One region of the Agrobacterium sp. 20P9.1.2 genome, then DNA from elsewhere that is predicted to be linked to it. Evidence: riboswitches for the same ligand, from Rfam matches in the RefSeq annotation. Region 1 holds a riboswitch; the other holds the start of a gene.
What was found. A riboswitch is a leader RNA that binds a small molecule or an ion and turns the genes downstream of it on or off. The one in region 1 is predicted to bind S-adenosylmethionine.
Positions count from the first base shown of each region.

Region 2: linked by a shared signal. The riboswitch ahead of AC27VJ_RS01870 (O-succinylhomoserine sulfhydrylase) and the one ahead of metA (homoserine O-acetyltransferase MetA) in region 1 are both predicted to bind S-adenosylmethionine.

Region 1 covers NZ_JBYOKI010000006.1:133,727-144,147, reverse strand. The annotation lists gene ispG (flavodoxin-dependent (E)-4-hydroxy-3-methylbut-2-enyl-diphosphate synthase) at 1-392, opposite strand, end outside; gene AC27VJ_RS17505 (MFS transporter) at 570-1,760, opposite strand; gene AC27VJ_RS17500 (DeoR/GlpR family DNA-binding transcription regulator) at 1,794-2,582, opposite strand; gene hisC (histidinol-phosphate transaminase) at 2,717-3,775, opposite strand; gene AC27VJ_RS17490 (polyprenyl synthetase family protein) at 3,777-4,676, opposite strand; gene mtgA (monofunctional biosynthetic peptidoglycan transglycosylase) at 4,847-5,593, shown strand; gene AC27VJ_RS17480 (aldose epimerase family protein) at 5,599-6,621, opposite strand; gene metA (homoserine O-acetyltransferase MetA) at 6,693-7,619, opposite strand; SAM riboswitch at 7,700-7,776, opposite strand; gene AC27VJ_RS17470 (thiamine diphosphokinase) at 7,868-8,518, shown strand; gene AC27VJ_RS17465 (ABC-F family ATP-binding cassette domain-containing protein) at 8,523-10,349, shown strand.
Region 2 covers NZ_JBYOKI010000001.1:369,438-379,858, forward strand. The annotation lists gene phoB (phosphate regulon transcriptional regulator PhoB) at 1-607, shown strand, start outside; gene AC27VJ_RS01825 (hypothetical protein) at 653-931, opposite strand; gene AC27VJ_RS01830 (cold-shock protein) at 1,133-1,342, shown strand; gene AC27VJ_RS01835 (hypothetical protein) at 1,567-1,788, shown strand; gene AC27VJ_RS01840 (DUF6481 family protein) at 1,825-2,214, shown strand; gene AC27VJ_RS01845 (GcrA family cell cycle regulator) at 2,737-3,267, opposite strand; gene AC27VJ_RS01850 (aspartate aminotransferase family protein) at 3,703-4,911, shown strand; gene argF (ornithine carbamoyltransferase) at 4,973-5,890, shown strand; gene AC27VJ_RS01860 (Hsp33 family molecular chaperone) at 6,223-7,215, shown strand; gene apaG (Co2+/Mg2+ efflux protein ApaG) at 7,246-7,638, opposite strand; gene AC27VJ_RS01870 (O-succinylhomoserine sulfhydrylase) at 7,941-9,125, opposite strand; SAM riboswitch at 9,169-9,247, opposite strand; gene AC27VJ_RS01875 (2'-deoxycytidine 5'-triphosphate deaminase) at 9,323-10,420, shown strand.

The DNA of each region.
Region 1 (10,421 bases):
TTGTCCTTCTTGTCCTTGAAACCGACATTGCCGGGGTTGATGCGGTATTTTGCGAGCGCTTCGGCACAGGCGGGATGATCCGCCAGCAGCTTGTGGCCGATGTAATGGAAGTCGCCCACCAGCGGCACATCCAGCCCCAGCCGCATGAGCCGATCACGGATTTTCGGAACGGCAGCGGCACTTTCATCGCGGTCGACTGTGATGCGCACGATTTCGGAACCGGCACGGAACAGGGCCGCCACCTGCTGCACGGTCGCGTCGATATCGGCCGTATCCGTATTGGTCATGGATTGTACGACGACCGGTGCGCCGCCGCCGACGATAACACCACCGACATCGACAGCAACGGAGGCGCGGCGCGGCTTGGGATCAAAATCGGCGTGTGACGTCATGGTTTTCTCGGGCGATTGCGATAAAATCTGATCTTTCAGGTGGAACAAGGCGCGCGCCTTGTCAACATCGAAGCGATCAACTCCTACTTTACCGCAATCATGGCGAAATTCGAGACTGCGTGAGTATGAGGCCTCAGAGTTTCGCAAATTTCGCCATCTACTGTGTGGCGGGCCGCCTTAATGGCCGCTCGCGCCGTCCGCATGGCGAGCCAGTCTGGAGAGTGAAAGCACCACCAGATGCAGCACGGGCAGGCCGATGAACACGGCGGCAAGGCCGGTATGTTCGGCAATGAAGCCGATGGCCGATGGCGCGACCAGAATACCGGAGTAGCCCATGGTCGTGACCACCGACAGCGCGATGCCCGGTGCCATGCCCGGCATGTTGCCTGCCGCCGAAAAGGCAATCGGCACCATGTTGGAAATGCCGATACCGGCAATGGCAAAGCCCGTAATGGCGATAAAGGCATTGGGCGCGAAACCGGCAATCAGCAGACCGACAATGGATATGGTCGAGCAGAATTGCAATGTGCGGACGGCACCGAATCGGTCACGCACCAGATCTCCTGCAAAACGCATGATGGCCATGGTGAGCGAGAAGGCCGCAAATCCGAAGCCGGACAGGGTGATGGACGCGCCGAGTTCATTGCGCAGATAAAGCGCGCCCCAATCGAGAATGGCACCTTCCGGGATCATCGAAAAAAGTGCCATGATGCCGATGATCCAAGGAAGCGGTGTCATGGGCAGGCCACCCTTGGGGCGTTCTTCTTCCGGGTGGGGGCGATCCACCTGCACTCGCGGCCATGCAACGGCAAGCAGGGCGGCTGCGATGATGGTGACGGCAACGGCGTGACCGTAAATGCCGGTTTTGGTGATCAGCAGACCGCCAAGACCCGCGCCAATCAAGCCGCCCAAGCTCCAGAACGCATGGCAGGACGACATGATGGCACGGCGCATGCTGCGCTCCACCACGACGGCGTTGGCGTTCATGGCCACGTCCATGGCACCTGTTAGGCCACCGAAGAGGAAGACGGCGATGACGCCAGCCCAGAGCGAATTTGCGAGCGTGATCAACAGCAGCGTCGGCACCATGACGAGAGCGACGCCCAAGGTCACGGTTCTCGAACCGAGGCGACCGATCTGCGAACCGGCAATGGGCATGAAGGAGAGGGAGCCGAGGCCGTAGACAAGGATGACGAGGCCCAATGTGCTTTCGCTGAGCGCAAAACGCTTGGCGAATTCCGGGATCATCGGTGCCCAGGAGCCCATCATGAAACCGTTCATGAGAAACAGCAGCGCGACGCCAAGTCGCGATCTGGTCATATAGGGAAGGCGGGCGGTCGTTGGCGTTTGCGTGGCAGTTCCGGTCATCGCGACTGGTCCTTCGATCATTGCTTGATAGGGTTATGCGCCGGAATTCGATCCGGCCTGATGAATGGTGACGCCGCTGGCGGTAAAGGAATCGATCATCGCGTGATCGGCATCCTCTTCGACAACCAGTGTCAGCGCTGCGGAAAGCGGTGAGACCTGAAACGGTGCCGCCGCTCCCAGCTTTTCGGAGGTGATGGCGGCCAGCGTTTTGGCGCTGGTCTCGCAGGCCAGTCGCTTGAACACGGCGTCCTCATAGATATCGGCGCAGAGACCCCGATCCAGCGTCAGGCCGCAGACGCCGACAATGCAGAGATCAGGCCGAATTTGCTCCAGCTGGCGAATCGCGGTCGTATCGATGGCCGCGCCCACCGCCGGATCGACCCTGCCGCCGATCAGAATGAGTTCGATGTCGGCATTCCCGGCAAGTTCTGCGGCGATGGCGGGTGTGTTGGTGATAACGGTGAGTTTCAGACCCGCCGTCAGATGTTTTGCAACCGCCAGATTGGTAGAGCCGGCATCTAGGAAGACTTTTAAGCCCTCGTTCAGAAACGAGGCGGTTGTCTTGCCAAGTGCGGCTTTGCGGCCCGGCATTTCGCCGATGCGGGTTTTCAGCGGGACCGTGGTCCCTGCTGCCAGCAAGGCGCCGCCATAGACCCTCTCACACTCGCCCCGTGCCGCCATCTCCCGTAGATCGCGCCGCACGGTGTCTTCCGATACGTCGAAGGTCTGCGCAAGCTCCTGCGCCAGCACGCGGCCATGCCGCTGCAATTGCGCGTAAATGAGAGCCTGCCGCTCGCTGACGAAATGATCGGTTTTGGACATCGTGACTCAATCGGATGAATCGTGCATAAACACGCATAACCCGGCAAGATGGGTTTCTCAAGCGGGAAATGGCTTGTTATGAGTCAGCGTTCGAGTTCGCGAAACGTGAGCCTGACGAACGATGTTCCCTGCGATTACGCCAGAATGCCGTCCAGGGCTGAGACCAGGCGCTCGCATTGCTCTTCGGTGCCGATGGAAATGCGCAGGAAATCGGCAATGCGCGGCTGGTTGAAGTGTCGTACCAGAATGGCCCGTTCGCGAAGCGCCGTAGCCAGAAGCTTTCCCTCCCAACCGGGCTTTCTGGCGAAAATGAAATTGGCCTGAGATGGCAGAATGTCGAAGCCTCGTGCTTCCAATTGCTCTGACAGCCATGCCCGGTTTGCGATGAGCTTATCGCGATAGGTGACGAACCAGTCCTCATCCTCGATTGATGCGATGGCTGCGACCTGGGCAAGGCGGTCCAGCGGATAGGAATTGAAACTATCTTTCAGCCTTTCCAGCGCTTCGATCAGTGGACGCTGCGCAACCGCATAGCCGACACGCATGCCCGCCAGCGAACGCGATTTCGAAAAGGTTCTGACGACGATGAGATTATCGTGGTCGCGGACGAGCGGTATTGCGGTTTCACCGCCGAAATCGACATAGGCTTCATCGATTGCCACCACCTGATCGGGATGAGTGGCGACAAGGCGCTGAATATCGGAAAGCGGCAGACCGATACCGGTCGGCGCGTTGGGATTGGGCAGGATGATGCCGCCGCAATCGATATGATAATCGTCGATCCGGATCGAAAAGCTGTCATCGAGCGGGATGGTCTTCGTCTCGATGTCGAAGAAGCGGCTGTAGGTCGGATAGAAACTGTAGGTTATATCTGGGTAAAGAAGCGGCGCGTCATGCTTCAGCAGGCCCGCGAAGATGAAAGCCAGAACCTCATCCGAACCGTTGCCGACGAATATTTCGTCCGGTGAAACACCGTGATAGGCGGCAAGGGTTTCTTTCAGCTTTTTGGCCGAGGGGTCGGGGTAAAGCCTCAAATTGTCGTCTGTTGCGGTGCGGATCGCGTCCAGCGCGTGGGGAGATGGGCCCCATGGATTTTCGTTGGTGTTGAGCTTGGTGAGGTTGGCAATGGCTGGCTGTTCTCCCGCCACATAGGGGTGCAGCTTTGCGACGATGGGAGACCAGAACTTGCTCATCTCAACTCTTTCTTTCTGCGACGAAGCGCGCCGTCTCGATGAGAATCTCTGCGCGGTCACCATAGGGTGCCAGCAGGTCCGTGGCTTCTTTTACCAGTTCGCGCAGGCGGGTGGTTGCCCAGTCCGCACCGCGTAGGGCGACGAGGGTGCCTTTGCCGCGGGCGGCATCCTTGCCGGTGGCCTTGCCCATGGTGGCGGCGTCGGAGGTGAGGTCTAGGAGATCGTCGGCGAGCTGGAAGGCAAGGCCGATCTTTTCACCGAAGTGGCGCAACCGCTGGCGTTCGTTAGCGTCACTTCCGGCGATGATCGCACCGGCTTCGCAGGCAAAGCGGATGAGCGCGCCGGTTTTCATAGCCTGCAATGTAATGATGCCATTCTCATCAGGCGCATTCTTCTCGGCGGCCAGATCGAGCGCTTGGCCGCCTGCCATGCCGCCAATACCGGCGGCCTTCGCCAGCGCCAGCACGAGTGCGGCCTTGCGGTCATCGGGCAGGCTGGTGTCGGGGGAGGCGATGATATCGAAGGCGAGTGTCAGCAGGCTGTCGCCTGCCAGAATGGCCGTGGCTTCATCGAATTTCCTGTGAACCGTGGGCTGGCCGCGGCGCAGGTCGTCATTGTCCATGGCGGGAAGGTCGTCATGCACAAGCGAATAGCAATGCAGACATTCCAGTGCTGCGCCGACATGCAGGGCGGCTTTCGCGTCGCCGCCCAAAAGTGCTGCTGTTTCGATGACCAGAAAAGGACGCAGCCGCTTGCCGCCGTTCAGAACGCCGTGGCGCATGGCCTCCAGCAGCTTTTGCGGGCGGGTGATCTCGTCGGCGCGTGCACTGCCGGACAGGAGTTCGCCGAGCAAGGCTTCGGTTCTTGCCGCATTGTCGCGCAGCCGCATCTCGAATGTCATCTTGCCAGTTTCCTTACCCTATCAGGTGACGATTGGCTCTTTCGCATGGGGAAAAATGGCTGGCAATCGTTTTTGTGAGGACGATGTGGAACTTCGTTATCGTCAGTAGCCTTGATGCGTCATGCGGAATATGAAAGGCTTTGACCAACAGCCAAGTGGGGGCAGGTTTTTTGAGCAGCACGCCGGATAGCGAGACGGATTATGAAGCGCTCGCCGAAAGCGGGAGTAAACCGAAGGTGGATGTTCGAAGCCTCATCAGACGCGTTTTGCTGGTCGTCATCGTCCTGCTGGCTCTGCCCTATCTGCTGATACCGGTCTATGCTCTGCCCTTCATGCGCCCGGTTTCCACCCTGATGCTGGCCGATCTGGTGACGTTTCAGGGCTATGATCGCCGCTGGGTGCCGCTTGAAAATATCTCTCCGCGCCTCGTTCAATCGGTGATGATGTCCGAAGACGGGCAGTTCTGCTCTCACTCTGGCGTGGATTGGGGCCAGATGCAGACGGTTGTCAGCAGCGCTTTGGATGGCGAGGCGACACGCGGTGCCAGCACCATTCCCATGCAGACGGCGAAAAACCTGTTTCTCTGGAATGGCCGTTCCTTCCTTCGCAAGGGGCTGGAATTGCCGCTGGCAGTGGTGTCCGATTTCGTCTGGTCGAAAAAGCGGATGATGGAGATTTATCTCAACGTCGCCGAATGGGGACCGGGCATCTACGGCATCGAGGCGGCAGCGCAATACCACTTCAAGGTTCCTGCCTCGAAGCTGAGTTCCAGACAGGCAGCACTTCTGGCAGTGGCGCTACCAAACCCCATCGACCGTATTGCCAGCAAACCGGGTCGGGGAATGCAGCGGCTGGCGGGGCTCATCGAACGACGAGCCCGTGGTTCCGGCGCCTATGTCGGCTGCGTGCTGAACTAAAATTCTCAGCTCTTCTTGAAGATGTAGTCCGTTTCCTGCCGCAGCGTTTCGCCGGGGCGCAGAATGGCGTCGGGGAAGCCTTCGTGATTGACGGCGTCAGGCCAGATCTGGGTTTCCAGGCAAAAGCCTGCGACGGGTCCATAATGGCGGCCATCGAGGCCCGGTACGGCGACGTTGAGCTTGAAGGCCGAGTAGAACTGCACACCCGGCTCGGTGGTGTGGACATCCATTGTGATGTTTGAGGCAGGAGCATAGACGCGCGCCACTTTGCGCTTTGCCACGCGCTGGGGCGAAAGGCAGAAATTGTGGTCGTAACCGACCTGCTGGCCGTTTTCTTCGCGCCGCATCGGGGTGGACTTGCGCAAATCGAAGACGGTGCCATCCACCGGGCGGATTTCGCCGGTTGGAATCTGCCGCTCGTCCGTCGGCAGATAATGATCGGCAGCGATTTCGATTTCGTGGCCGAGTGCAGATTCCGCGCCATCCAGATTGAAATAGGAATGCTGGCAGACATTGGCGAGCGTCGCCTGATCGGTGGTCGTCTCATAGGCGACGGACAATACGCCACCCTCACGGATCGTATAGATCGCAGTGATTGCGCAATTGCCGGGATAACCGGCGCGGCCATCGGGATCGACGATCTGCAAGACGACATGGCTTGGGCCATGTTCCATGATCAGCCAGTTGCGTTTGCCAATATTGTCGCTGCCGCCATGAAGGTGGGTAACGCCTTTTTCGTTCAGTTCCAGCTGATAGGCCTTGCCATCGATGGAGAACTTGCCACCGCCAATGCGATTGGCGTTTCGGCCCGGAGTGGCACCGAAATAGGATGAGTATTTCGGGTAATCATCGAAGTTGTCGAAGCCGAGAACGAGCGGCGGCTGATGGCCTTCGAGGCGCAAATCCTGAATGACGGCACCCCAGGTCATGACATGTGCGGTCAAACCACCTGCGGAAATCGTTACGCGCTCGACCTTCTCGCCCGTAGACGTAAATCCGAAATTTTCCCGTGCGCCGGCTTCGCTCATCGTGTCACTCTCCCAATCGATAAAACAGGGCCGGACGTTGCGTTATTTTCCGGCCCTTCGCAATGACCGAATTAGCTTCGGTCTTTTCCGATCTCATCCAGATCGTACGAGGTCGTCTGGTAGATCTCGTTGATCCAGTTGCCGAAAAACAGATGTGCGTGGCTGCGCCAGCGGTTGAGCGGTGTCAGTTCCGGGTCGTTATGCGGGAAATAGTCATGTGGCAGCTTGATCGGCACGCCCGCATTGGCGTCACGGAAATACTCGTCCGACAGCGATGTGGAATCATATTCCACATGGTTGAACATATAGAGCCGCTTGCCCTGCGGTTCGTGCGCAAGGCACACGCCCATTTCTTCGGATTCCATCAGGATTTCCAGTTCCGGGTGCTGCTCGATGTCGGCGCGGCGCACCTCTGTCCAGCGGGACACGGGCACCTGAAAATCATCCGAAAAGCCGTTGAGATAGATGGAGGACGGGCTGAGATTGCGGTGGCGGTAAACGCCGAAGGCCTTTTCTTTCAGCGCATGTTTCGGCACGCCATGGAAATGGTAAATGGCGGCCATCGCGCCCCAGCAGACATTGAGTGTCGAATGAACGTTGGTCTGCGTCCAGTCGAAAATCTTCTGCATTTCTTCCCAGTAGGTCACGTCTTCATAGGTCAACTTTTCGACCGGAGCACCGGTGATGATGAAGCCATCGAACTTGCGGTGGCGCACCTCTTCCCATGTCTCGTAGAAGGACAGCAGATGCTCTTCCGGCGTGTTCTTGGCCCGGTGACCGCCGATGCGTATCAGCGACAGTTCCACCTGAAGAGGGGAGGCGCCAACAAGGCGCGCCATCTGGATTTCGGTCTTGATCTTGTTCGGCATGAGGTTGAGAAGCCCGATCTGAAGCGGGCGGATATCCTGCCGGATGGCCGCTGTTTCAGTCATGACCCGCACGCCCTCATGCACGAGGGTCTCAAAAGCGGGCAGCGTATCGGGAATCTTGATTGGCATTTCCACACTCACTTCCGGCGGTGCCAAGGTCACCGCGAAACAAAAAAACCGGCAGCGAAATCGCAACCGGTCCTGGGAAATTGCCTGTTTCCTCGGTCCTTTAGCAATTTCTTTAAAGTGGCTGCAAGCCGACCGGCAAATGACCACTGGCAGGTGTCATAATCCTGTGCGGGCAGAAAATCAATATCGCTATCTTATCCGGCGTTTCGGCCTTTCCATCCGCCACCGTTCCGGGCTATGGCAGGGGCATGACGACCACCCACTTCACCATTCTGCTCGGCGGCATCATTACCGTCACCGACCGCCTGCAAAAGACGGTGGCGGATACGCGCGTAATTGCGGCAGATAGCGGCATGCGCCATGCACAGCCGCTCGGTCTCACACCGGAACTGTGGGTGGGAGATTTCGACTCTTCCGACAAGGCTTTGCAGCAGCTTTGGCCGGGTGTCGAGCAACAGCCCTTTCCTGCCGCAAAAGGCGTGACGGATGGCGAGATTGCGGTGACCGAGGCGCTGGCGCGCGGCGCAACGCGGCTGACGCTGGTTGGTGCGCTGGCGGGCGAGCGGTCCGACCACGCGGTGTTTCATCTGCTCTATGCCGTCTCGCTTGCCGAGAGCGGTGTAGACGTCGTGCTAACCTCTGGCGAGGAAGAGGCCTATCCGCTGCTGGAAGGTGAGCGCGCGCTTGATCTGCCAGCGGGATCGCTGTTTTCGGTGGCCGGTTTCACGGCGCTCGATGGTCTCGATATTGAGAATGCCCGTTATCCTCTGACCGATTTCGCGCTTGCTTTCGGCTCGTCGCGCACTATTTCCAACGTGGCGGAAGGGCCTTTGCGCCTTCGCCTCAAAAGCGGCAAAGCCATCGTGCTTGCCCGTCCTTACGATTTGACCGGAGCCTGAACCCTTGGCACCCCCCATTCTGAAACTCGACGATATCAAGCTGACCTTCGGCGTTACCCCGCTGCTCAATGGTGCCAATCTGCAAGTGGAGCCGGGAGATCGTATCTGCCTCGTTGGCCGCAACGGTTCGGGCAAATCGACGCTGATGAAAATTGCCGCCGGTCTGGTCGAAGCGCAGTCGGGCGAAATCTTCCGGCACCCTTCCGCGACGATCCGGTATCTGGAACAGGCGCCGGATTTTGCCGGTTTCGAGACGGTGCAGGCCTATGCGGAAGCGGGTCTCGGGCCGGGGGACGATGCCTATCGCGTCACCTATCTGCTGGAGCATCTGGGACTGACGGGCCAGGAACATCCGTCCAGCCTTTCGGGTGGTGAGGCGCGTCGTGCCGCGCTCGTGCGCGTCATGGCCCCGGAACCTGACATTCTGATGCTGGACGAGCCAACCAACCATCTGGATCTGCCGACCATCGAATGGCTGGAAAGTGAATTGCAGCAGACGCGCAGCGCGCTGGTTCTGATTTCGCATGACCGTCGTTTCCTTGAAAAAGTCTCCACCGCCACCGTCTGGTTGGATCGCGGTACGTCGCGTCGCCTCAGCCGCGGCTTTGGCCATTTCGAGGAATGGCGCGACAAGGTGCTGGAAGAGGAAGAGCTGGAGCAGCATAAGCTGGGCAAGGCCATCGAGCGCGAAGAACACTGGATGCGCTATGGTGTCACCGCCCGCCGCAAGCGCAATATGCGCCGTGTGGGAGAGCTTCAGGCCATGCGCGCCGAATATCGTGGGCACAAGGGGCCAACGGGTTCCGTGCAGGCGACGGCTGCGGAAGGCCGCGAATCCGGCAAGCTGGTGATCGAGGCCGATACGATAACCAAGTCCTACGGTGAGCGCACGATCGTCGCGCCGTTTTCGCTTCGCGTGCATCGCGGCGATTGCATCGGCTTCGTTGGCCCCAACGGTGCCGGCAAGACGACGCTTTTGAAGATGCTGACGGGTCAGCTGGAGCCGGATAGCGGCTGGGTCAAGCTCGGCACCAATCTGGAAATTGCGACACTCGACCAGAAGCGTGAGGATTTGAACCCCAACGATACGCTGGCGCATTATCTGACCGATGGTCGCGGCGAAAACCTGTTGGTCAATGGCGAGCTGAAACACGTCACCGGCTATATGAAGGATTTCCTGTTTCAGCCCGAGCAGGCGCGCACGCCCATTCGCAATCTCTCGGGCGGTGAGCGCGCGCGTCTGATGCTGGCGCGCATTCTGGCGCGGCCGACCAATCTTCTGATCCTTGACGAACCGACCAACGATCTCGATATCGAGACGCTGGATCTGTTGCAGGAAATCGTCGCCGGTTTTTCCGGCACCGTCATCCTCGTCAGCCATGACCGTGACTTCCTCGACCGTACCGTGACCTCGACCATTGCGCCCGCCAACCCGGACGCGCCTGACGGACGCTGGATCGAATATGCGGGCGGCTATTCGGACATGATGGCGCAGCGCAAGGGAGCCTCGGACGAGAAGCGAAAGGCCGAAAAGCAGGAAAAGGCCAAGGCTTCCGCCTCGTCCGGTTCCGCTGCCGAGCCTTCGAAGGCGAAGGGCAAACTCTCCTTCAAGCAGAAATTTGCGCTGGAGAATCTGCCCAAGGAAATGGAAAAGGCGCAGGAAGAGATCGCCAAGCGCGAAGAGAGCATGGCCGATCCCAATCTCTTCGCCAAAGACCCGACGGCCTTCAACAAGCTCGCTGAAGAAATGTCGAAGCTGCGGCAGAAGCTCGAGACCATGGAAGAAGAGTGGCTGGAGCTGGAAATGCTGCGCGAAGAGCTGGAGAGCTAAAAAAGCAATTCGACGTGTCGGATTTTGTGCGTGTCATCCGTCTTTGACAGGAAAGCCTATTTGGGCTTTCCT
Region 2 (10,421 bases), on a different contig from region 1:
TTACGATGTCGACACCATTCCCCGTGGCGACGAGGCGGAAATCCGCCTGCAGGAGCGGACGCCGGATCTGCTGATCCTGGACTGGATGCTGCCGGGCGTTTCCGGCATCGAATTGTGCCGTCGCCTGAGAATGCGCCCCGAGACCGAACGCCTGCCGATCATCATGTTGACGGCACGCGGTGAGGAAAGCGAGCGCGTGCGCGGACTGGCCACGGGCGCAGACGACTATGTGGTCAAGCCCTTCTCCACGCCGGAACTGATGGCGCGCGTCAAAGCCATGCTGCGTCGCGCCCGCCCGGAAGTTCTGTCGTCTGTCCTGAAATGCGGTGACATCGAGCTGGATCGCGAAACGCATCGTGTTCACCGCAAGACCCGCGAAGTGCGCCTCGGACCAACCGAATTCCGCCTGCTGGAGTTCCTGATGGTCTCTCCCGGCCGCGTCTTCTCCCGCTCGCAACTTCTCGACGGCGTCTGGGGTCACGATATCTATGTGGACGAACGCACGGTCGATGTTCATGTCGGTCGTCTGCGCAAGGCTCTGAACTTCTCCAACATGCAGGATGTGATCCGCACCGTTCGCGGCGCTGGCTATTCTATGGAAGCCTGACGGGCGGCTCCATCACTGATCTTTCGCACAATGCGCGCTGTTGCCTCACCGGGTCAACGGCGCGCGTTTTGTATTTTTGCGCAGCTTAGGCAGGAATGTGTACGAGAAGGGGAGCCATCTCCAGCCGGTCACGAAGATATATTTTTGACCCCTTTGAACTGGTTTGCGCCAGAAGTTGCGGATGGAAAGGGGAGGCGGGGATATCCGCTTGCCGCGCAGTTTTCCTGAGTAAAAACAAAGGGCAGGTAAATTTTCAAAATTGAAAATCCAGCACGGATTATTATATTTCTGAAGAGGCTGCTGCGTTGCAAGATAAACGCTCATTTCAATGATCTGAAATTTAAAGTTTGACTATCCGGTCATAACCCTCTATCACTGGTTTATCGATATTTTGCTTGCTGAGCTTTGGTTGCCGCGCGATTAGCACCGCGTTTTGAACTAACCCTTTCCTTCAAAAAAATCGCTATACTCGCACACAGGGCGTCAGTTCTGTGATCTATAACTTATGCTTTGAAAGGGTTCATTATGACCACAGGCACAGTAAAATGGTTTAACTCCACCAAGGGCTTCGGCTTCATTCAGCCAGACAACGGCGGCACAGACGCATTCGTACACATCTCCGCTGTAGAGCGTGCAGGTATGCGCGAAATCGTTGAAGGCCAGAAGCTGAGCTACGACCTTGAGCGCGACAACAAGTCGGGCAAAATGTCGGCCTGCAATCTCCAGGCTGCTTAATACGGACTCCGCTTTCCTTTGACCACGGATGTACTGGCACTGTCGAAAGCATGAGACCAAGCGAGGTCAGGCACGTTGCCTGGCCTTTTTTTGTGCCGCCCGGCGGTACAGGCTTCGGACAAGGCGCCCATGGGCGCAAACGCTCCGGGCCACTCTATCCACCCCGCAGCGGCGTTTTTGGAAATCGATCCCGATTTCGGCTGATGCGACAGGAAGGAAATTCCATGTCTGAAACACACAGCAAATCTCGCCAGCAGGCGGAAATCGCATTCGGTGAAACGCAGTCGCAGTTCTTTGCACGCGGCCATGCGGTTGACGAACTCAATTCGATTGCCCAGGCGCGTGATGAAAAGACGCAGCGCCTGCGTGAAGCGCGCCTTGCCAAGGAACTGCAAGACAGCCTGGCACCTGCCAAGACACCCGCAAAGCGTGCTAAGAAATCCTGACCCTGATGGGTACGGCACCTCAACTGGAATAGAGACTTGAGAAACAACAAAAACGTTAAAAACAGTGAACTGACTGACCGCCGCAGCGCCGCTGCTGAGGCCAAGGCTGCCCTTCTGCAGGCCTATAAGGCCGCCAAGGAAGCCGCCGAACCCAACCGGGAAGCCAAGCAGGCAGAACGCATCGCCGTGGCGGAAGCCCGCGAAGCGCGTCGTGCCGAGCGCGAGCAGCAGAAGCGCGAAGAGCAGAGCCGCCTCGAAGCGGAACGGCTGGCGCATGAAGCCGAGCTTGAAGCCGCTGCGACTGCCGAAGAAGACGCCCGCAAGCTGGCCGATAAAAACCGCGTCGCCCGCGTCATCGAAGATGAGGCCGCCCGCAAGGCCGAGCGCGACCGTCGCTACGCCAACCGCAAGGCCCGCCAGGGTTAAAGCTATCTGCCATGATCCAGCAGCCATTCGAATGAAGGGCTGCGGTCTGGCGGGATGGACCTGTTGTCATTCGTGCTTGCGGAAACATTGGCGGTTACGCCGCCAATCAGAGGTGCCCGGCATCTCTGCGCATCCAGTGCGCCCGCGGAGCCGTCCTGAACGTTCTGCAGAACTGCTTTTCCCACATAGGTGAAATCCGGTCACAAGACTTCCGTTTCATGGAAGTCTTGTGTCATTGCAAGCAGGCATAGCTCAGCAGTTTGTAAGAGCATATGGCGCTATAAGGCTATAAAAGCCACGCCCAATATCCCGAGAAAGATAGAGCAAGCTTCATCGCTTTTGGCCGCGTGCGCAACTGGCGTGAAATTTCGGCCTATCAAAGCGATGGGCAGGTGTCGGCGCCTTAGTTGACGTTTGTCGATCCCATCGATCGTTGGCTCTGACTTCCTCTTTTGATCGTAGGCATGAAAAAAGCGGGCCAATGGACCCGCTTTTTTATCTCTTGCAATATGTCTGCTGCCCTTAAGCGCGACGGCGTTCGCTTACTGGCTGGTAAGCCATCTTCGCGTGGAACTTGCAGTAAGGCGAGGACTCGGAAGCTTCGCAGCCGCAGAAATGGAAGTCGTCCTTCAGCGGGTCACCGACTGGCCACTTGCAGGTGCGCTCGGTCAGTTCCGTCAGCGTCAGGCGCAGAGATGTTGGCAACGAGGCATTGTTGACGGGAACATATTCCAGAACCTGTGCCGTATCGATGTCCAGATCGTCCTTCAGCGCGGTGGCGCCAACCGTGCGGGGCGCCGGGCGTGCTGTTGCCGGGCGGGCTGGAAAGTTGGTTGCGCGGGGTGCCGTAGGGGCTGCAGGGCGCTTGGCGGCGGGGCGTGAGGTTGCAACCGTGCCACCGGCCTTTGCACGGCCTGGCAGGTTCAAACGGTGGACCTTGCCGATGACGGCGTTACGGCTGACGCCGCCGAGCTGGGCTGCGATCTGGCTGGCGCTCAGCCCTTCGGACCACAGTCTTTTGAGTTTCTCGACTCGTTCATCCGTCCAGTTCATACTGCTTCTCCGCTGGTCGCGCAGGCAGAATCCTTCTACGATGCCGTGGAGCGAACCACGCGCAGAATATCCGCCAGATTGTAGGTGACTAGGTCCGCCGCTTGCAGTCTAGTAATTGAGAGTTAACCTAATCGTAGGCCGACTCCGTGACAAGAGTCGGGAGAATCATCTGGAATCGATTTTCCGGTTTTCCCCAACTTGCTGCGTTCGTGAGTCAGAAAAGCAACACTTTGTAGGTCAGTAAAACCGCTCTACCAAGGCTTGAGAATGCCTGACAATGCGGACATTTGTTGACATCCCAGAATGAAGTGACAATAGTGCGCTCGCACGACAGGAAATACCCGAAGCCGCCGCGAGGCGGCATTTTTGATTTTCAGGCACGGAGCAACCGGTAAGCCCTATTGACAGCGCCTTTGCGCAGGGAGTGATGCAGCCATGGCCGACGCCGCGCCCCAAAGCGGATCATTGTTCGATACGTTTTCCAGAGCCCCGTTGCGCTTCGAGCGAGGAGAGGGCGTTTGGCTCGTCACCGAGAGCGGCGAGCGATATCTGGATTTCGGTGCGGGCGTGGCCGTCACTTCGGTCGGCCACAGCCATCCGCACATGGTGGATGCTCTTAAGTCGCAGGCAGAAAAGGTCTGGCACCTATCTAACCTCTATGAGGTTCCGGGACAGGAAACGCTGGCCACACGTCTGACGGATGCAACTTTTGCGGGTAAGGTCTTCTTCACCAATTCGGGTGCGGAAGCGCTGGAATGCGCCATCAAGACCGCGCGCCGGTACCATTATACGCATGGCAATCCGGAAAAATTCCGCATCATCACCTTTGAAGGTGCGTTCCACGGTCGTACCCTGGCAACCATCGCCGCGGGCGGCCAGCCGAAATATATTGAAGGCTTCGGCCCCAAGGTCGAAGGTTTCGATCAAGTGCCGTTTGGCGATCTTGAAGCGCTGAAGGCGGCCATTGTGCCGGAAACCGCAGCGCTGCTGATCGAGCCCATTCAGGGCGAAGGCGGTATTCGCGTTGTCGATCCGGATTTCCTGCGCACGCTGCGCGCGCTGTGCGAAGAGCATGGCCTGCTGCTGATTTTCGATGAGGTCCAGACTGGCGTTGGCCGTACTGGCAAGTTCTTTGCCTATGAATGGTCGGGCGTTGCTCCGGATATCATGGCCGTGGCCAAGGGTATCGGTGGCGGCTTCCCTTTCGGCGCATGCCTTGCAACGGCAGAAGCAGCATCCGGCATGACGGCTGGCGTTCACGGCACGACCTATGGCGGCAACCCGCTGGCTATGGCTTGCGGCAATGCGGTGCTGGACATAGTTCTGGCCGATGGCTTCCTCCAGCATGTGCGTGATGTCGCGCTGGTGTTCCGTCAGGGGCTGGCGTCGCTGAAGGATCGTTTCCCCGACGTGATCGATGAAATTCGTGGAGAGGGCCTGTTGCTGGGCGTCAAGGCCAAGGTGCCGTCTGCCGACCTGCTGCATGCCATTCGCGCCGAGCATCTTCTCGGCGTTCCCGCTGGCGATAACGTCATTCGTCTGCTGCCGCCACTGGTGGTGACGGCAGAGGAAGCGCGCGAAGGCCTGGCACGTCTGGAAAAGGCGGCGGAAGCACTCACCACGAAATTGGCGAAGAGCGCCTGAGGGGCGCATGTTCAGGCCAGCGTCGATAACGACGCGGCCTGCATCGATGGGACAGCATAAAATGGCATCAGCAAAACATTTTCTAGACCTTTCGGCCGTCGGTTCGGAAGACCTACGGGTCATCATGGACGACGCACGCGCCCGCAAGATCGCCACCAAGAATGGCACGGCGGAAAAGCCGCTGGCCGGCAAGATGCTGGCGATGATCTTCGAAAAGCCCTCCACCCGTACCCGCGTTTCCTTCGATGTCGGCATGCGCCAGCTCGGCGGCGAAACGCTGTTTCTGTCAGGCACTGAAATGCAGCTAGGCCGCGCTGAGACCATTGGCGATACGGCCAAGGTTCTGTCGCGTTATGTGGATGCGATCATGATCCGCACCACGGATCATTCCCGCCTGCTGGAGCTTGCCGAACACGCAACGGTCCCGGTTATCAATGGCCTGACGGATGACACGCACCCCTGCCAGATTATGGCCGATATCCTGACTTTCGAAGAGCATCGCGGTCCGGTCAAGGGCAAGACGATTGCCTGGACAGGTGATGGCAACAACGTGCTGCATTCGCTGGTCGAAGGGTCCGCCCGCTTCGGTTACAAGATGAACATGGCTGTTCCTATGGGCTCGGAGCCGCATGACCGCTTCCTCAACTGGGCGCGCAACAATGGCGGCGAGATCATGCTGTGCCATGATGCGGAACGCGCGGTCGATGGCGCCGATTGCATCGTCACCGATACCTGGGTCTCCATGAACCAGGAACACAAGGCACGCGGCCACAACATCTTCCAGCCCTATCAGGTCAATGCGGCCCTGATGGGCAAGGCCAATAAGGACGCGCTCTTCATGCACTGCCTGCCCGCCCACCGCGGCGAAGAGGTTACGGACGAGGTCATCGATGGGCCGCAGTCGGTCGTCTTCGATGAGGCGGAAAACCGCCTGCATGCGCAAAAGGCCATCATCGCCTGGTGCATGGGCGTCATCTGACGGGACCGCGCCTGAGCGCTTGAATTTCAGGCGTGGCTTCCTATTTCTAGCCCAGTTCAATGCCGCCGTTTGCTGAAAACGGCGGCTTTTCATCAATTGTTCGCCGCATGATGGCCCAGCACTGCTTTGCTTTCTGAAAGAAAGCGGGGCAGGAAGCACAAAGCTGTTTTCGGACAATCTGCCGTTTTAACGAAAGTTAAGGCGGCGGAGTGGTTCCGTTTTCATCGTCCCCGGTCTATCTGTGCAGTACGAACATAATGCCTGCCGGTCGGTACCTTCTCGGTCTCGATCACCCCGCGTGTAGCGCGGGCAAGGCGTCAAGGAGTTAGGATATGGCAGACGCAACGGTACAGCTGGACGAACTCACATTTGCTGGCGATGACAAGGTCGTTCCCTTTCAGGTGGACGGGCTGGATGTGCGCGGTCGCGCCGTGCAGGTCGGCCCGCTGCTGAACACCATTCTGGAACGGCATGAGTACCCACCGGTCGTCGCCTGTCTTCTGGCAGAGGCCGTGGTGCTGACAGCGCTTATCGGCACGTCGCTGAAATTCTCCGGCAAGCTGACACTCCAGACCAAGGGCGATGGCCCTGTGGATTTGCTGGTCGCGGATTTTTCCGCGCCGGAAAACATGCGCGCCTATGCCCGCTTCGATGAGGAGCGGCTGGCGGAAGCCATGGCTGCGGGTGAGACCTCGCCCGAGCAACTGCTCGGCAACGGCATCCTCGCCTTCACCATCGATCAGGGCGTGGGCATGCAGCCCTATCAGGGCATCGTGCCGCTGGATGGTTCTTCGCTGGAAGACATTGCGGGCGTTTATTTCCGCCAGTCAGAGCAGTTGCCCACCCGCGTGCGCCTCGGCGTTGCCGAACTCTTCGACCGTGATGCCGATGGCAAGCCACGCCACAACTGGCGCGCGGGCGGCATCATCGCCCAGTTCCTGCCGCAAGCGCCGGAACGCCTACGCCAGCGTGATTTGCACGGCGGCGATGGCGACGAAGGTGCGGCGGAGTATTCGGAAGACGATGCATGGACGGAAGCGGTTGCCCTGATCGACACCGTCGATATGGACGAGCTGACGGACCCGCAGGTGCCCTCTGAAAAGCTGCTTTTCCGCCTGTTTCACGAACAGGGCGTCCGCGTCTATGAACCGCAACTGATCGTGGATCGCTGCAATTGCTCTCGAGAGAAGATCAAGGGCGTACTGTCAGGCTTTTCCGCAGAGGAAATTCACGACAGCCAGGAAGACGGCGTCATCTCCGTGACCTGCGAATTCTGCTCGACGACCTATCATTACCCCGTCGAGGAATTGTCTACGGTCAATTAATGAAAAAGGCGTGATCAGCTGCCGCCTTTTTTAATTCAAAACCCGCGTCAAACCAGGGCTGTCCAGAGAAAATGCCGGTATCGCGACGATGAAGACTTCGCCGGTATCCGCCTGCATCTCGTAATGGCCGAACATCATGCCGGATGGCGTGTCCAGCGGGCAGCCGGAGGAATACTCATAGGTGTCACCGGGCTTGAGGTGTGGCTGCTCGCCAATCACGCCGGGTCCGGAGACTTCGTCCACCTGCCCGTTTTCATCGGTAATGTGCCAGTAGCGATTGACCAGCGTCACCGCCAGATCCGAATTGTTGGAAATCACGACTGTGTAGCCCCAGACATAGCGATTGTCGTCCGGGTCGGACTGCTCTTCAAGATAATAGGGGTCGACTGTGACCTCGATATCTCTTGTCAGTGCACGATACATTCACAGGGCCCTAAGTAATTGCTGTTCAATCATTCTAGACTACAGGCGCATGCCATCGTCAAGAAAGTGTAAAGCCATATTAGCTGTACTTCACAGAACAGTCGCGCATTTCGTCGATCAGGGATAAGATTAATGGTAAATGCTGGTGATTACAGCGTGTTAGCGCCGTTGCCACCCGTCTCTTGGATATAGGTCTATCGCAGATCAATTAAACATTTCTCTGCAAAATGCGTTTCACGATCCCGCAGTTGTGACTGACAGGGAAGGGGCGGCCCGGTAAATCTCCGGACCGCTTTTTCATATCAGGCGGAAACCTTGGCGAGGGCTGCTGCGAAGTCTTCCAGCAGGTCGTCGGTATCTTCGATGCCGCAGGAGAGACGCAACGTGCCGCCGGAAATGCCGAGCTCCGCACGGGCTTCATCCGTCAGGTTTTTGTGCGTGGTCGTGCCGGGATGCGTAATCAGGCTCTTGGCATCGCCGAGATTGTTGGAAATCTTGACGACATCAAGCGCGTTCTGCAACTGGAACGCCGCTTCCTTGCCGCCCTTCAGTTCGAAGCAGACCAGCGTCGAGCCGCCGGTCATCTGCTTGGCAATGATATCGGCCTGCGGATGGTCGGCGCGTCCGGGGTAGATCACCTTGGCAATCTTACCCTGATCCGCAAGGAAATCAGCAATCTTAACTGCATTGGCCGTCTGCTGACGCACGCGAAGCGGCAGGGTCTCGATGCCCTTCAGCAGGGTCCAGGCGTTGAAGGGAGACATGGCCGGGCCGGTATGGCGGAAATAATCCTGAAGCTCTTCCTCAATCCACTTCTTGTCGGAAAGCACGACGCCGCCAAGGCAGCGGCCCTGACCATCGATGTGTTTGGTGGCCGAGTAGACGACGATATGAGCGCCCAGTTCCAGAGGCTTCTGGAAAAGTGGCGTGGCGAACACGTTGTCGACAACCACTTTCGCGCCGATCTGGTTGGCCAGTTTTGCAACGCCTGCGATATCAACCACTTCCAAGGTCGGGTTGGTGGGGCTTTCCAGGAAGAAGAGCTTGGTGTTCGGCTGGATCGCCTTTTCCCAATTGGCCAGATCACGACCGTCGATCAGCGTGCATTCGATGCCGTATTTCGGTGCCAGCGTCTCGACAACCCAGCGGCAGGAACCGAACAGCGCGCGCGCAGCAACGATGTGATCGCCAGCCTTGAGCTGGCACAGAATGGCGGCGCTGACGGCAGCCATGCCGGATGCCGTGGCGCGGGCGTCTTCGGCGCCTTCCAGCAGGCACATGCGCTTTTCGAACATGTCGTTGGTGGGGCTTGCGTAACGGGCATAGATGAAGCCATCCGTCTCGCCCTTGAAGCGGGCCTCTGCGGCCTCCGAACTGTCATAGACGAAGCCCTGTGTCAGGTAGATCGCCTCGGATGTCTCGCCATATGGAGAACGCAGTGTGCCGCCGTGTACCAGCTGTGTTGCCGGGCGCCATTTCTTGCTCATGTCATCACCTTACAAACAAAAAAACCGGCCGCAAAAGCAGACCGGTTACAAGCACCCGGTCTTTTTAGCCACTTATTTAACGTGGCTGCAAGCCGACCGGCCAAATCACCACGGGATAAGATTGCCTTAACTCCGTTAACGACTTGCGTCAATGCTTTCCTTTTGGTTTTGTCGCCGTGAAAAGGGATGATGAAACCATGACGAGAACGACGGGCATATTGGCGGATGGCGCGATCCGGGAACTGTTCGGCTCTGGCCAGCTGAAGAGCGAACGGGCGCTGGATGCCGACCAGGTTCAGCCTGCCAGCCTCGATCTGCGTCTGGGTGCGAAAGCCTATCGCGTCCGCGCCAGCTTCATGCCCGGTCCCTCCACCAAGGTCATCGAAAAGCTGACCCGCCTCAGCCTGCACGAGATCGATCTCAGCGAAGGCGCGGTGCTGGAAACCGGCTGCGTCTACATCGTGCCCCTGATGGAGAGCCTCGCGCTCCCAGCAGCTATGTCGGCCTCTGCCAACCCGAAAAGCTCCACGGGCCGTCTGGATATCTTCACCCGCGTCATCACCGATTACGCGCAGGAATTCGACAAGATCCCGGCTGGTTATAACGGCCCGCTCTATCTCGAAATCAGCCCGCGCACCTTCCCCATCGTCGTGCGTCAGGGCTCACGCCTGTCGCAAATCCGTTTCCGCATCGGCCATTCCGTGCTCAATGAGGCGGAATTGTTGAGCCTGCATGAAGCCGACACGCTGGTCGCCAGCGATACTCCTAACGTTTCCGGCGGCGGCATCGCCCTTTCCATCGATCTGCAGGGCTTCGGTGAACATGGCCTGATCGGTTATCGCGGCAAACATCACACCGCCGTTGTTGATGTGGACCAGAAAGCAGCCCACGACGTGCTGGATTTCTGGGAGCCGATCCACGCTCGCGGTCGCGCAGAACTCATCCTCGATCCTGATGAATTCTATATCCTCGTATCGCAGGAAGCCGTCCACGTTCCTCCGCTTTACGCAGCCGAAATGACCCCCTTCGACCCGCTGGTCGGCGAATTCCGTGTCCACTACGCCGGCTTCTTCGACCCCGGCTTCGGCCACGCCAGCGCCGGCGGCACCGGCAGCCGCGCCGTCCTCGAAGTTCGAAGCCACGAAGTTCCCTTCATCCTGGAACACGGCCAAATCGTTGGCCGTTTGGTCTACGAACATATGCTGACCAAACCCGAAGGCCTCTACGGCGCGGGCCTAGGCTCCAACTATCAGGCCCAGGGCCTCAAACTCTCCAAACACTTTCGCGCCGAGTAAC